Regions from separate parts of the Streptomyces sp. NPDC100445 genome, predicted to be linked through region 1. Evidence: riboswitches for the same ligand, from Rfam matches in the RefSeq annotation. Region 1 holds a riboswitch; the other holds the start of a gene.
What was found. A riboswitch is a leader RNA that binds a small molecule or an ion and turns the genes downstream of it on or off. The one in region 1 is predicted to bind ZMP and ZTP.

Region 1 (7,576 bases):
AAGTCGATGGGCGGCGAGGCGAGCATGACGCCGGTCAGCCCGCCGAAGAGGAACGTGATCAGGAAGCCGGTGGCCCACAGCATCGGTGTCTCGAAGGAGAGACTGCCCCTCCACATCGTGCCGATCCAGTTGAAGACCTTCACACCGGTCGGGACGGCGATCAGGAAGGTCATGAAGGAGAAGAACGGCAGCAGGACCCCGCCGGTGACGTACATGTGGTGGGCCCACACGGTCACGGACAGGCCGGCGATCGCGATCGTCGCGGCGATCAGCCCCAGGTAGCCGAACATCGGCTTGCGGCTGAACACCGGGATCACTTCGGAGATGATCCCGAAGAACGGCAGCGCGATGATGTACACCTCCGGATGGCCGAAGAACCAGAAGAGGTGTTGCCACAGCAGAGCTCCGCCGTTGGCGGCGTCGAAGACGTGCGCGCCGAACTTGCGGTCCGCCTCCAGGGCGAACAGCGCGGCGGCCAGCACCGGGAAGGCCAGCAGGACCAGCACACCGGTCAGCAGCACGTTCCACACGAAGATCGGCATGCGGAACATGGTCATGCCGGGGGCGCGCATGCAGATGATCGTGGTGATGAAGTTGACCGAGCCGAGGATCGTGCCGAAGCCGGAGAAGGCCAGACCCATGATCCACATGTCCGAACCCACCCCCGGCGACCGGACCACGTCGGACAGCGGGGCGTATGCGAACCAGCCGAAGTCGGCGGCACCCTGCGGGGTGAGGAAGCCGGCCACCGCGACGAGCGAGCCGAACAGGTACAGCCAGTAGGCCAGCATGTTCAGCCGCGGGAACGCCACGTCGGGCGCGCCGATCTGGAGCGGCATGATCCAGTTCGCGAAGCCCGCGAACAGCGGGGTGGCGAACATCAGCAGCATCACGGTGCCGTGCATCGTGAACAACTGGTTGTACTGCTCGTTCGACATGATCTGAAGGCCCGGCCGGGCCAGCTCGGCGCGCATGAGCAGCGCCATCACGCCGCCGACCAGGAAGAACGCGAACGCGGTGACCAAGTAGAGCGTGCCGATCGTCTTGTGATCGGTGCTGGTGAGCCACTGTACGGCTCTGGTGTCTCTGATCCTCTTCACGCCCCGCCTGTGTCCGCGGCGGCGGCGCCGGTCACACTCGCGGGACGCGAGGAGCATCACGGAAGAAGGGTGTGACGATCCGGGGACTGCCGGACACGAACCGAGCATGAGCAACGACGAGATCTTCGCCGCTGCCTATCGCGAGCACTACTGGGCGGTCAGCCGCTATGTCGCGCGGCGACTTCAGGGGCGGACCGGCGAGGTGGAGGAAGTGGTGGCGGAGGTGTTCACGGTCGCCTGGCGGCGCCGGGCCGACCTGCCGGCCGCGTCGCTGCCCTGGCTGTACGGGGTGGCCCGCAACTGCCTGGCCAACGCGGTACGCGGCTACGGGCGGCGGCGCCGGCTGGTGGACCGGCTCGGCAACGACGAGGCCGCGCACGGCCGGCACATCACGGCCGGCCCCGACGCGGAGGCGCCGGGCGCCTGGGTGCACGACGCCCTCGACCGGCTCTCCCCGGCCGACCGGGAGGTGCTGCGCCTCGCCGCCTGGGAGGAACTCGGCGCCGAGGAGATCGCGGTCGCCCTCGGCTGCGGCCACCGCGCGGCGGTGATGCGCCTGCACCGTGCCCGCCGCCGGCTCCGCGCCGAGATAGACCGCCTGACACCCCCGGACGCCCCACCGCGTCCGGGCCCGCGGCCCGCGTCCCGGCCCACCGAGACCCCGCCCACCCCCTCGGGCCCCGCCCGGACCACGGCGCCGCGCTTCGTCGGCACCCGGGCCCCGGGCCCCGCCGACCCGGCCACCCCGACGCCGCCCACCGACCACCCAACCCCGCCGAAGCCTGCCGGCGGGGCGGGCGCGCACCGCCAGGCCACGGGCCCGGTCCGGGTCGCGCCGCCCAACCCCGCAGCCGGGGCCGACCTGAACTCCCAGCCCACCGATCCCGACCGCATCGCGGCCCCGCTGCCCGCCGGTGTGGCTGTTCCGGGGTCGGCCCTCGCCGGGGCGGCGCCGTCCGTCGCCTCGGCGTACCCCGTGCCCATCGCCGACGCATGCCCGTGCGAGGACCCCCGACATGCCTGACGAACTCGATCTCCTCCGCCACGCCAACCCGGTCCCGGCGGACGGTCCCGATTTCGCCGACGGTCCGCTGGGCCACCGTGCCGAGCGGCAGCTGGAGCGGCTGTTGCACCGGCCCGCACCGGCGCGACGCGCCCCGCGCGTCCGGCTGCTGTGGGGCCTGGCCGCCTCCGGTGTCGTCCTGGCGACGGCGTCGGCCGCGCTGCTCGGCGGCCTGGACGGCCAGTCCGCCGTCGCCGCGCCCCGTCCCCTGGCCGTCCACGCCCGGTCCACGCCCGTACCGCTGGCGGAACTGGCGGAGATGGCCGAGGCCGCCGCGGCCGACGGCTCGCCGGGCCTGCGCAAGGGCACGCACATGCAGTCGTGGAGCCTCGGCATGGCCGACAGCAGGCCGCCCGTCACCCTGCCCGAGGAGCGGGTCGTGCGCTGGCGCGCGGACGACAGTCACACCGAGCTGGTCGTGGCGACCGATCCGCGCCGTCCGGGCCGCCCGGTCCTCACCGACGAGGGTGACGATCCGCGCCTGGTGGCCGACGGCCACGTCCTCAGCCGGGTCACGTATCCGCCGAGCTGGAGCGACGCCCCGCCCGAGGCGCCCCCGCCGCACACGCCGGCCGCCCTGCGCGCCTACCTGGCCGAGACCGTGCACACGGACTCCTTGGACACCCCCGAATTGTTCGAGGGCGTGCAGGAGTTGCTGAGCCACTGGACGCTGGGCGGCCGCGAGTCCGCGGCGCTGGTCCGGGTACTGGAGGACGCCCACGGGCTGCGGCCTGCCGGACGGGTGACGGACCGCCTGGGCCGGCCGGGGCAGGCGTACGTGTACGGGGGCGCGGGCGAGGGCGGCCGGCGGATGCTGATCCTCGACCCGCGCACCGGTGCCGTCCTCGGCCTGGAGACCACCTTCACCCGGGACGACGAGGAGTACGGGGTGAAGGCGGGGGACGTGATGGACTACCGGGTGTGGATGCGCTGACCACGGGGGGTCGGCCCGGCGCCGGCCCCCGTGCGGGCCCGCTCCGTCACACGCCGAGCTGCCGGGCGGCGGCGTCCACGGTCTGCTCCAGCAGCGTGGCGATGGTCATGGGACCGACGCCGCCCGGTACCGGCGTGATCAGCGCGGCCCGCTCCACGGCAGAGTCGAAGTCGACGTCGCCGACGTTCCCCGGGTTGTAGCCCGCGTCGACCACGACCGCCCCGGGCTTGACGTCCTGCCCGCGGATGAGCCGCGGACGGCCGACGGCGGCGACGACGATGTCGGCCTCGCGGACCGCCGCAGACAGGTCCCGGGTGCGCGAGTGGCAGTACGTCACGGTCGCGTCCCGGGCCAGCAGCAGCATCCCCACCGGCTTGCCGAGGATCGCGCTGCGGCCGACCACGACGGCCCGCTTGCCGGCCGGGTCGACGCCGTACCCGTCCAGCAGCCGCATGATGCCGCCGGGCGTGCAGGAGACGAATCCCGGCAGGCCGAAGCTCATCGCGGCGAACGAGGCGAAGGTGACGCCGTCGACGTCCTTCTCCGGGGCGATCGCCTCGAACGCGGCCCGCTCGTCGACGTGCTCGCCCACCGGGTGCTGGAGCAGGATGCCGTGCACCTCCGGGTCCGCCGACAACTCCCGCAGCTTCGCCACGAGTTCGGCGGTGGTCGTGTCGGCGGGCAGCGCCACGTGCCGGGATTCCACACCGGCTTCCCGGCAGCGGTTGCGCTTCATGCGAACGTATGTCACCGAGGCAGGGTCCTCGCCGACCAGCACGGTCGCGAGACAGGGCGCGGTGCCGGTGCGGCCGGTGATCGCGGCGGCCTTCTGCGCGGCGTCCGCGACGACGCGGCGGGCGAGCGCGGTACCGTCCATGAGGCGGGCCTGGGTCATGCTGCACACTCCTGGGCTGGGATCGAGTCTCTCGCCCAGGCGCGCGGCATCCACCACGGGCCGCTCCCCGGTGGTTCTCCACCTCAGCGCCAGTCACGGCCCGCGTACAGGGTAACCGAGTGTGCGTACGACGCCCGGCTCCGCGTGTTCCTCCTCGGGATGCTGCCGGACGTGCCGGACGTGCCGGGCCGGGGGCTACTCGTCCCAGGCCTGCACCATGAGCTGGTCGGCGATCTTCCCGTCCCGCAGGGTGATCATCGACTCGGAGAGCACGCGGGTGCCGTCCGCGTACTCGCAGGCCTCGCTGTAGGCGGCGTGTTCGCCCTCCACGACGCACCGTTCGAGCCGGTGGGTCATGTCACGGCTGTAGACGTCGTCCAGCAACTCGGCGATCTGGCCCCGGCCGTGCAGGACGGTGGGGCTGCTGGGCTGATGCTGGTGGTCGACGATGCGGATCTCCGCGTCGTCCGTGTAGAGCGACAGAAGGGTGTTCCCGGTGTTCCCCTCTATGGCCCGGCGCAGTGTCTCGGAGTCGAACGAGGACCCCGTCGCGGTGCCCATGGTGACCTCCTTCAGGCGCCCGCGGCCCGACGAGGGCGGGCCGCACGGACCCCACCTCCGAGGCTCCTCCGCCCGGACGGCCACGGCAAGTGCGGCGGCCGGCTCCGCCTCACGGGTGAGCTGGGCCCACCGCCCGTGTCCGGCCGGGGCCCGCGCCCGTTGGTGAGGGCATGATCTCAACACGACGTATCGCCGCCGCCGTCGGTCTGGCCGCCGGGATCGCCGGCCTCGCCGTTCCGTCGGCGAACGCGGCAAGCGCCGGCGCACCGCTCGTCGAGAAGCTCGGCGCGCTGTCCACGCTGGACTCCCTGCCCGGCGCCGGCCTCCCCGCGGCGGAGCAGGAGCGGGTGCCGCGGGTCACCGACCAGCTCGGGGCGCTCCAGCATCTCAAGGAGCTGAACCAGCTGAACCAGGTGGAGCAGGTCCTCGCGCCCGCCGCGCCCGTGCTGGGCCTGGTCTCCGCCATCCACTGAGTCCGCTCCCCGACAAGAGGGCCGTCCCGGGCCGGGGCGGCCCTCCGCGCTGCCGGGCCCCGTCCGGCGGCGCGCGGTGCCGCCCGGGGTACGGGGCCCGGAAGGATCCACCGCCGCCCTCGTGGAGCGTCCCGTCGCCGAGCGGCGGCGCGTAGGGTCGGCAGCGAAGGTTTTCGAAGGAAGGGGCCAGGCCATGGCGCAGGAAGTACGCGGCGTGATCGCACCGGGGAAGGACGAGCCCGTACGGCTCGAGACGATCGTCATCCCGGACCCGGGACCCGGTGAGGCCGTCGTGCGCGTCCAGGCCTGCGGGGTCTGCCACACCGATCTGCACTACAAACAGGGCGGCATCTCGGACGACTTCCCGTTCCTGCTCGGCCACGAGGCCGCCGGTGTCGTGGAGTCGGTCGGCGCCGGTGTCACCGATGTCGCCCCCGGCGACTTCGTCGTCCTGAACTGGCGTGCCGTGTGCGGGCATTGCCGGGCCTGTCTGCGCGGTCGGCCCTGGTACTGCTTCGACACCCACAACGCGCGGCAGAGGATGACCCTCGCCGCGACCGGGCAGGAACTCTCCCCGGCACTGGGGATCGGCGCGTTCGCCGAGAAGACGCTGGTGGCGGCCGGCCAGTGCACCAAGGTGGACCCGGCCGTCTCCCCGGCGGTCGCCGGGCTGCTGGGCTGCGGGGTGATGGCCGGCATCGGCGCCGCCGTCAACACCGGGAACGTCGGCCGCGGCGACTCGGTCGCCGTCATCGGCTGCGGCGGTGTCGGCGGCGCGGCCGTCGCCGGAGCGTACCTGGCGGGGGCCTCGAAGGTCATCGCCGTGGACATCGACGACCGCAAGCTGGACAAGGCCCGCACCCTCGGCGCCACCCACACCGTCAACTCCCGGAGCACCGACCCGGTCGAGGCGATCCGCGAACTGACCGGCGGGTTCGGCGCCGACGTGGTCATCGACGCCGTCGGCCGGCCCGAGACCTACCAGCAGGCGTTCTACGCCCGCGACCTCGCCGGCACGGTCGTCCTCGTCGGCGTCCCCACCCCCGAGATGAAGCTCGAACTGCCCCTGCTCGACGTCTTCGGCCGCGGCGGTGCCCTGAAGTCGTCCTGGTACGGCGACTGCCTGCCCTCCCGGGACTTCCCCATGCTGATCGACCTCCACCTCCAGGGCCGTCTCCCGCTCGACGCGTTCGTCACCGAGACCATCCGGCTCGACGAGGTGGAGAAGGCGTTCGACCGGATGCACCACGGCGACGTGCTGCGCTCGGTGGTGGTGCTGTGATGGCCGCCCGCGTCGAGCGCCTCGTCACCGCCGGCCGGTTCACCCTGGACGGCGGCACCTGGGACGTCGAGAACAACGTGTGGCTCGTCGGCGACGATCACGAGGTGATCGTCATCGACGCCGCCCACGACGCCGAGGCCGTGATCCGCGCCGTCGGCGACCGCCGGCTCACCGCGATCGTGTGCACCCACGCGCACAACGACCACATCGACGCGGCGCCGGAACTGGCCGACCGCACCGGCGCGGTGATCTGGCTCCACCCCGACGACCTGCCGCTGTGGCACCTCACCCACCCCGACCGCGAGCCCGACCGGCACCTCACGGACGGCCAGGTCATCGAGGCCGCCGGCGCCGACCTGACCGTCCTGCACACCCCCGGACACGCCCCGGGCGCCGTCTGCCTGTACGACCCGGGCCTCGGCGCCGTGTTCACCGGCGACACCCTGTTCCAGGGCGGTCCGGGCGCCACCGGGCGCTCCTACTCGCACTTCCCGACGATCATCGACTCCATCCGGGACCGGCTCCTCACCCTCCCGCCGGAGACGAAGGTGCTCACGGGCCACGGGGACGCCACGACCATCGGGGCCGAGGCGTCGCACCTGGAGGAGTGGATCGCGCGCGGGCACTGACGGATTCCGGACAAAAATCGCGGACGCGGCACCCGGGGTGATCCTAGGATCACCCCATGACCGCACAGACGATCGACACCCTCCACGGCGTACGGGTCCTGCACTGCGCTCCCGACGGCCCGGTCCTCGACGGGGAGAGCGCGGCGCTCGACCTGATCGGTGACGCGTTCGGGCACGAGGCGGAGTTGGTCGCGGTGCCCGTGGAGCGGATCGCCGAGGACTTCTTCCGGCTGGGCTCCGGGGTCGCCGGTGCCGTCGTCCAGAAGTTCGTGAACTACCGGCTGCGCCTCGCCGTCCTCGGTGACATCTCCGGGCACGTCGCGCGGAGCACGGCCCTGCGCGACTTCGTGTACGAGTCCAACCAGGGGCGGCAGTTGTGGTTCCTCGCGGACGCCGCGGAACTGGGAACCCGCCTGGGCGGATAGACGGTACCGGTGAAAAGGCGCCCGCGGCGGCCGTACTGTCGGTCCATGACCGATGCGACCCGCTTCGCGGGACACGGGATCCTCGTGACGGGCGCCGCCCGCGGTATCGGAGCCGCCGTGGCCCGGCGGCTCGCCGAGGAGGGCGGCCGGGTCCTGGTGACCGACCGGGACCTGCCCGAGGCCGAGCGGACCGCGGCCGCGTTGCGCGGGCGGG
Region 2 (7,576 bases), on a different contig from region 1:
CTCCAGCAGCCGTTCCACCAGCTCCCCGGCCGCCAGCCCGTACCCGCCCTCGACGTCCGCCGACACCGGCACGTCCACCGCCCGCGTGATGCGGGCCACCGCCGCGAACATCTCACCGGCCGGGGTGTGCCCGTCCTCGTACCCGAGCGAGGCGGCGATCCCGGCGCTCGGCGTGGCCAGCGCCGGGAACCCGGCCGCCGCGAACACCCGGGCGCCGGCCGCGTCCCAGGGGCCGGGCAGCACCAGCGGATCGCCCGGCCCGCGCCGGACGTGCAGGGCGCGGAACGCCTCCGCCCGGTTCACCCGTGCTGCCCCGGCCGGTAGTGGCCCGGGGTCATCCTGGTGGTCACGCCGAACCGGTTCCAGGCGTTGATCACCGTGATCGCGGCGATCAGCTGGGCGAGTTCGGCCTCCTCGAAGTGCTCGGCGGCCCGTCCGTACACCTCGTCCGGGACGAAGCCGTCGGTCAGTACGGTGACCGCCTCGGTCAGCTCGATGGCCGCCAGTTCCTTCTCCGTGTAGAAGTGCCGCGACTCCTGCCAGGCGCTGAGCTGCACGATCCGCCCGACGCTCTCCCCGGCCGCGAGGGCGTCCTGGGTGTGCATGTCGAGGCAGAACGCGCAGCGGTTGATCTGGGAGGCGCGGATCTTCACCAGCTCGTACAGCGCCGGGTCCAGGCCCTTCTTCGCGGCGGTCTCCAGTCGGATCATCGCCTTGTAGACCTCGGGTGCGTGCTCGGCCCAGCCCAGCCGCGGGGCTTCCTCGGCGGCGTGGACGCCGCTCTCCTGCGTAGTGCTCATGCCTCGACCCTAGAAGCGGGGCAGCCCGGGAGTATGGTCCATTTCCATGGCAAGACCTTGGGCCACTCTGGGCGTCGACCTGCACCTCGAACCCGCCCGCTCCGGTGGGCTGCGCCGCGGCCTGACCGACGCCCTGCGGGACGCCGTCCGCACCGGCCGCCTCACCCCCGGCACCCGCCTGCCGTCCTCCCGCACCCTCGCCGCCGACCTCGGCGTCGCCCGCAACACCGTCGCCGAGACCTACGCCGACCTGGTCGCCGAGGGCTGGCTCACCGCCCGGCAGGGCTCCGGCACCCGCGTCGCCGCCGGCGTGCCCCACAGCGCCCCGCCCGCCCCCGCCGGCCGCCCCGCGCCCCGCCGCGCCACCCCGGCCCCGGTCCACGACCTCACCCCCGGCTCCCCGGACCTCGCCTCCTTCCCGCGCACCGAATGGCTCCGGGCCGCCCGCCGCGCCCTGGCCACCGCCCCCTTCCAGGCCCTCGGCTACGGCGACCCGCGCGGCCGTCCCGAACTGCGCACCGCCCTCGCCGGCTACCTCGCCCGCGCCCGGGGCGTCCGCGCCACCCCGGAGACCGTCGTGATCACCGCGGGCTTCTCGCACGCCCTGGGCATCCTCGGCAAGGTGCTGCGGGCGCGCGGCGTCGAGGCGGTGGCGGTCGAGTCGTACGGCCTCGACGTGTACTGGCGGCTGCTGGGGAACGCCGGCCTCGCCACGCCCGCGCTGCCCTACGACGAACTCGGCACCGACCCGCGGGCACCGGGCGACGCGGGCGCGGTCCTGCTCACCCCCGCCCACCAGTTCCCCATGGGCACCGCCCTGCACCCCGACCGCCGGGCCGCCGTCGTCGACTGGGCGCGCCGCACCGGCGGACTGGTGCTGGAGGACGACTACGACGGCGAGTTCCGCTACGACCGCCAGCCCGTCGGCGCCCTCCAGGGCCTGGACCCCGACCGGGTCGTCCACCTCGGCACCGCCAGCAAGTCCCTCGCCCCCGGACTGCGCCTGGGATGGATGGTGCTGCCACCGGCCCTGGCCGAGGAGGCGACCGCGGCGAAGGGCCACACCGACACGGTGGGCGCCCTGGACCAGCTCACCCTCGCCGAGTTCCTCACCTCCGGCGCGTACGACCGCCACGTCCGCTCCGCCCGCCTGCGCTACCGGCGCCGCCGCGACGCCCTCGCCGAGGCCGTCGCCGGCCACGCGCCGGGCGTGCGGGTCACGGGCATCGCGGCCGGCCTGCACGCGGTGCTGCGCCTGCCGCCGGGCACGGAACAGCCGGTGGTCCGGGCCGCCGCCCGGCAGGGCCTGGCCCTGCACGGCCTCGCCTTCCACCGCCACCCCCAGGCCCGCGCCACCCCCCTGGACGCCCTGGTCGTCGGCTACGGCACCCCACCGGACAGCGCCTGGGCCGACACCCTGCGCGCCCTGTGCCGGGTACTGCCGTAGGCCCTGCCCGACCATTCGCGACCGCCGCGCGACGCAAGACAGGACCCAGGGACCACGCCGGTCCCGCGTCCTCAGCTCTCCGCCGCCGCCGGTGCCTCGCCGAAGCGGGCCAGCAGCAGGGCTCCCGCCACCGCCACCGCGAAGCCCAGGGCCGCCAGCCAGCCCAGGCCCTCCCGGGTCCGGTCGCCGAGCCAGACCACGCCCACCGCGGCGGGGCCGAGCGTCTCGCCGATGACTATGCCGGCGGTCGCGGTGGTCACCGAGCCCCGCTGGAGGGCCGAGGTGAGCAGCAGGAACGCGGCGCCGCCGCCGAGCAGCAGGGCGTACGTCGCCGGGTTGGTGAGCAGCTCGGCCGGGTGCAGGGAGTCGATCAGCCGGACCGCCACCTCCACCACCCCGAACCCGAACCCCGCGCCGAGCCCCAGGAGCAACGCCCGGGTCCGGCCCGTCAGGCGCCCGCCGGCCGCGCTGAGCAGCAGCACCCCCACCGCCACCGCGACCATCGCGTACCGCAGCCAGCCGGGCCCCTCCCGCTCGCCCTCCGCGCCCGAGGCGAGCCCCAGCAGGGCCAGTCCCGCGCACACCACGCCCACCGCGGCCCACTCGACCCCGCTCAGCCGGACCCGCAGCAGCCGCGCCGCCACCACCGCCGTCACCGCGAGGCTCGCCGCCAGCGCCGCGCCCACCGCGTAGATCGGCAGCGATCGCAGGGCCGCGATCTGGAGCAGGAACCCGAGCCCGTCCAGCGCGAGCCCGGCCAGGTACCGCCACTGCCGCAGCGCCCGCAGCAGCAGCGCGCCGGACCCGCCGTCACCACCGTCCGCGTCGGCGACCGCCGCGCGCGCGGCCACCGCCTGGAGCACCGTCGCCGTACCGAAGCAGACCGCCGCGCCGAGGGCGCACACCATTCCGAGAAGCACGCAGTGACTCTAGGCGAGCGTGGACGCGGGGGTCGCCGGTGCGGGTGCGCACACCGGTCCCTAGGCTGTCGGCCGGAGACAACGGCGGACGGCGGAGACACCACCATGACGGACACACGTCGGCGACTGCGGTCCGGCACGGTCGTCCTCGGCGGGATGGGCCTGCTGGCCGCCGCCCTCACGGCCTGCTCGTCCGAGCCGGACAAGCGCTGCGTCGACCGCGACAGCCACAGCCTCGCCAAGGGCTACAAGGTCGTCTCCGACAAGAACTGCGGGACCGGCGCGACCTCGTCGAGGACGGGCGCGGGGCGGAAGACCGCCGGGAGGTCGCCGCGCGGGTCGGCCGACGCCGCCTGGTACTACGAGGGCGACGAGGAGCACGGCTGGGTCGACGGCGGCTCCTTCACCGAGCCCGGCCGGAGCGGCGGCGGTTCGTCGGACGACGACCACCACGGCAGCGGGGTGCACCGCGGCGGCTTCGGCGGCGGCAAGGGCGGCTCCGGCGGCTGACGGGGACACGAGCATGGAACGCCGCACCATCACCCCGCGCCCAGGCTGGCAGCGCACCGTCGAGGCACAGAGCCTGATCTACCCCCTCACCCGCCACCCCGACGGCTCCCTGCGCCCCTACTGGGACGAGAGCGCCTACTACGTCTTCTCCCCGGACGAGGTCGAGGCGCTGGAGGAGACCGTCGCCGATCTGCACCGCATGTGTCTGGCGGCGGCCGGGCACATCGTGGCCGAGGACCGGTTCGCCGACCTCGGCATCACCGACCCGCGGGTGGCCGCCGCCGTCGCCGAGTCCTGGCACCGCCGGGAGGAACTGCCGTCCGTGTACGGCCGCTTCGACCTGCACTACGACGGCACGGGACCGGCCAGGCTGCTGGAGTACAACGCCGACACCCCGACCTCCCTGGTGGAGGCCGCCGCACCGCAGTGGTTCTGGATGGAGGACCGCTTCCCCGGCGCCGACCAGTGGAACTGCCTGCACGAACGGCTGGTCGACGCCTGGCGCGCCCAGGCCGCGCTCCTGCCGCCCGGCAGCCCCCTGCACTTCGCGCACTCCTCGGCCGACGAGCTCGGCGAGGACCTGATGACGGTCGCCTACCTGAAGGAGACCGCCGAACAGGCCGGCCTGAGAACCGACTGGCTCACCATGGAGGAGATCGGCTGGGACACCCTCTCCGGCCGCTTCGTCGACAACCGGCTCGGCTTCATCCGCGCCCTGTTCAAGCTCTACCCCTGGGAATGGCTCACCACCGACGCCTTCGGCCGGCACGTCCTGGACACCCTGGACAACGGCGGCGGCACCGGCACCACCCTGTGGATCGAACCCGCCTGGAAGATGCTGCTGAGCAACAAGGCCCTGCTGGCGGTCCTCTGGGAGCTGTACCCCGGCCATCGCAATCTCCTGCCCGCCTACCTGGACGGCCCCCGAGAGCTGGCCGCGACCACCGGCTACGTCGCCAAGCCGCTCCTCGGCCGGGAGGGCGAGGGCGTCACCGTGCACGAGCCGGGCGCGCCCGCCGCCGTCCGGGAAGACCCCTGCTGCTACCAGCGGCTCGCGCCCCTGCCCGCCTTCGACGGCAACCACGTCGTCCTCGGCGCCTGGGTCGTCCGGGACGAGCCGGCCGGCCTCGGCCTGCGCGAGTCCGCCGGCCTGATCACCGACGGGTACGCCCGCTTCCTGCCCCACGTGATCCTCTGACCCACCGGGCACCGGGCACCGGGCACCGGGCACCGGGGCCGGCCCGCTCGCTCGCATGGTGGACGCGCACCCGGCGCCGTCCGGTGCGCCGGGTAGGCTGACGAGCGGGCCGTGACTGGCGCGCTTGGGATGGGACGGACCATCGGGGAGCGGTCCGAGCCGGAAAGAGTGCCGTGCGCCTGGGCCGAACGTGAACGCTGTACGCACGCCGTCCGGAGGTCCCGATGCCCGAGAATTCCGCCCCCCTCTCCACCGAGTCCACGGCCTTCCGCGCCGCCCTCGACGTGGTCCGCGCCGTCGAGCCGCGCGTCGCCGACGCCATCGGCCAGGAGGTCGCCGACCAGCGCGAGATGCTGAAGCTGATCGCCTCCGAGAACTACGCCTCCCCGGCGACCCTGCTCGCCATGGGCAACTGGTTCAGCGACAAGTACGCCGAGGGCACCGTCGGCCGCCGCTTCTACGCCGGCTGCCGCAACGTCGACACCGTCGAGTCCCTCGCCGCCGAACACGCCCGCGAGCTGTTCGGCGCCCGCCACGCCTACGTTCAGCCGCATTCCGGCATCGACGCCAACCTCGTCGCCTTCTGGGCCGTCCTCGCCGACCGCGTCGAGGCGCCCTTCCTGGAGCGGACCGGCGTCCGCCAGATCAACGACCTGACCGACGCCGACTGGGCCGAGCTGCGCCGCGCCTTCGGCAACCAGCGCATGCTCGGCATGTCCCTGGACGCCGGCGGCCACCTCACCCACGGCTTCCGCCCGAACATCTCCGGCAAGATGTTCGACCAGCGCTCCTACGGCACCGACCCGGCCACCGGCCTGATCGACTACGACGCCCTGCGCGCCCAGGCCCGCGAGTTCAAGCCGCTGATCATCGTCGCCGGCTACTCCGCCTACCCCCGGCTGGTGGACTTCCGGCGCATGCGGGAGATCGCCGACGAGGTCGGCGCCACCCTCATGGTCGACATGGCGCACTTCGCCGGTCTGGTCGCCGGCAAGGTCCTCACCGGCGACTTCGACCCGGTGCCGCACGCGCAGATCGTCACCACGACCACCCACAAGTCCCTGCGCGGCCCGCGCGGCGGCATGGTGCTGTGCGACGACTCCCTGAAGGACCAGGTCGACCGGGGCTGCCCGATGGTCCTCGGCGGTCCCCTCCCGCACGTCATGGCCGCCAAGGCCGTCGCCCTCGCCGAGGCCCGCCGGCCCGCGTTCCAGGACTACGCCCAGCGGATCGTCGACAACTCCCGCGCGCTCGCCGAGGGCCTGATGCGCCGCGGCGCCACCCTGGTCACGGGCGGCACGGACAACCACCTCAACCTGATCGACGTGGCCACCTCCTACGGCCTCACCGGCCGGCAGGCCGAGGCGGCGCTCCTCGACTCGGGCATCGTCACCAACCGCAACGCCATCCCGGCCGACCCGAACGGGGCCTGGTACACCTCCGGCATCCGCGTCGGCACCCCCGCGCTCACCACCCGCGGCCTGGGCACCGCCGAGATGGACGAGGTGGCCGGGCTGATCGACCGCGTCCTGACCGCCACCGAGCCGGGCACCACCAAGTCCGGCGCCCCCTCGCGCGCCGCCCACGTCCTGGAGGAGAAGGTGGCGCGGGAGATCGCCGGACGCGCCACCGACCTGGTCGCGGGCTTCCCGCTGTACCCGGAGGTCGACCTGGGCTGAGCGGCCCCGGCACCCGCTCGGGGAACCGCGCCGCCGGCCCGTCCCGGCCCGCGGTTCCCCACCGCACCGAAGCTCCCGCACTCTCTGCGACAATGAAAAACATGGCCACTGACCGACCCCGCGTGCTCTCCGGAATCCAGCCCACCGCAGGCTCGTTCCACCTCGGCAACTACCTCGGCGCCGTCCGCCAGTGGGTGGCCCTCCAGGAGTCCCACGACGCGTTCTACATGGTCGTCGACCTGCACGCGATCACGGTGCCGCAGGACCCGGCCGAGCTGCGGGCCAACACCCGCCTCGCCGCCGCCCAGCTGCTCGCCGCCGGCCTGGACCCGGACCGCTGCACGCTGTTCGTGCAGAGCCACGTCCCCGAGCACGCGCAGCTCGCCTGGGTCATGAACTGCCTGACCGGTTTCGGCGAGGCCAGCCGGATGACCCAGTTCAAGGACAAGTCCGCCAGGCAGGGCGCCGACCGCGCCTCCGTCGGCCTGTTCACCTACCCGGTCCTCCAGGTCGCCGACATCCTGCTGTACCAGGCCAACCAGGTGCCCGTCGGCGAGGACCAGCGCCAGCACATCGAGCTGACCCGCGACCTCGCCGAGCGGTTCAACGGCCGCTTCGGCGCGACGTTCACGGTCCCGGAGCCGTACATCCTGCGCGAGACGGCGAAGATCTACGACCTCCAGGACCCGACGGTCAAGATGAGCAAGTCGGCGTCCACGCCGAAGGGCCTCATCAACCTCCTGGACGAGCCGAAGGCCACGGCGAAGAAGGTGAAGAGCGCGGTCACCGACACCGACACGGTGATCCGCTACGACCCCGAGAACAAGCCGGGCGTGTCCAACCTGCTCACCATTGTCTCCACGCTCACCGGCAAGCCGGTCGCCGAGCTGGAGCGGGAGTACGAGGGCAAGATGTACGGCGCGCTCAAGACCGACCTGGCCGAGATCATGGTCGAGTTCGTGACGCCGTTCCGCGAGCGCACCCAGCAGTACCTGGACGACCCCGAGACGCTCGACTCCGTC

Region 2: linked by a shared signal. The riboswitch ahead of ACIQVT_RS11565 (glycine hydroxymethyltransferase) and the one ahead of ACIQVT_RS04060 (bifunctional 5,10-methylenetetrahydrofolate dehydrogenase/5,10-methenyltetrahydrofolate cyclohydrolase) in region 1 are both predicted to bind ZMP and ZTP.

The regions. Positions count from the first base shown of each region.
Region 1 covers NZ_JBIVZV010000001.1:910,475-918,050, reverse strand. The annotation lists gene ctaD (cytochrome c oxidase subunit I) at 1-1,157, opposite strand, end outside; partial or broken gene ACIQVT_RS04070 (RNA polymerase sigma factor) at 1,207-1,707, shown strand; gene ACIQVT_RS04065 (CU044_5270 family protein) at 2,117-3,097, shown strand; gene ACIQVT_RS04060 (bifunctional 5,10-methylenetetrahydrofolate dehydrogenase/5,10-methenyltetrahydrofolate cyclohydrolase) at 3,144-3,992, opposite strand; ZMP/ZTP riboswitch at 4,019-4,099, opposite strand; gene ACIQVT_RS04055 (nuclear transport factor 2 family protein) at 4,188-4,553, opposite strand; gene ACIQVT_RS04050 (hypothetical protein) at 4,724-5,026, shown strand; gene ACIQVT_RS04045 (S-(hydroxymethyl)mycothiol dehydrogenase) at 5,220-6,308, shown strand; gene ACIQVT_RS04040 (MBL fold metallo-hydrolase) at 6,308-6,937, shown strand; gene ACIQVT_RS04035 (DUF4180 domain-containing protein) at 6,994-7,362, shown strand; gene ACIQVT_RS04030 (SDR family NAD(P)-dependent oxidoreductase) at 7,408-7,576, shown strand, end outside.
Region 2 covers NZ_JBIVZV010000003.1:561,979-569,554, reverse strand. The annotation lists gene ACIQVT_RS11595 (isocitrate lyase/phosphoenolpyruvate mutase family protein) at 1-303, opposite strand, end outside; gene ACIQVT_RS11590 (carboxymuconolactone decarboxylase family protein) at 300-800, opposite strand; gene ACIQVT_RS11585 (PLP-dependent aminotransferase family protein) at 847-2,247, shown strand; gene ACIQVT_RS11580 (hypothetical protein) at 2,319-3,155, opposite strand; gene ACIQVT_RS11575 (hypothetical protein) at 3,273-3,677, shown strand; gene ACIQVT_RS11570 (glutathionylspermidine synthase family protein) at 3,691-4,875, shown strand; ZMP/ZTP riboswitch at 4,977-5,067, shown strand; gene ACIQVT_RS11565 (glycine hydroxymethyltransferase) at 5,100-6,554, shown strand; gene trpS (tryptophan--tRNA ligase) at 6,656-7,576, shown strand, end outside.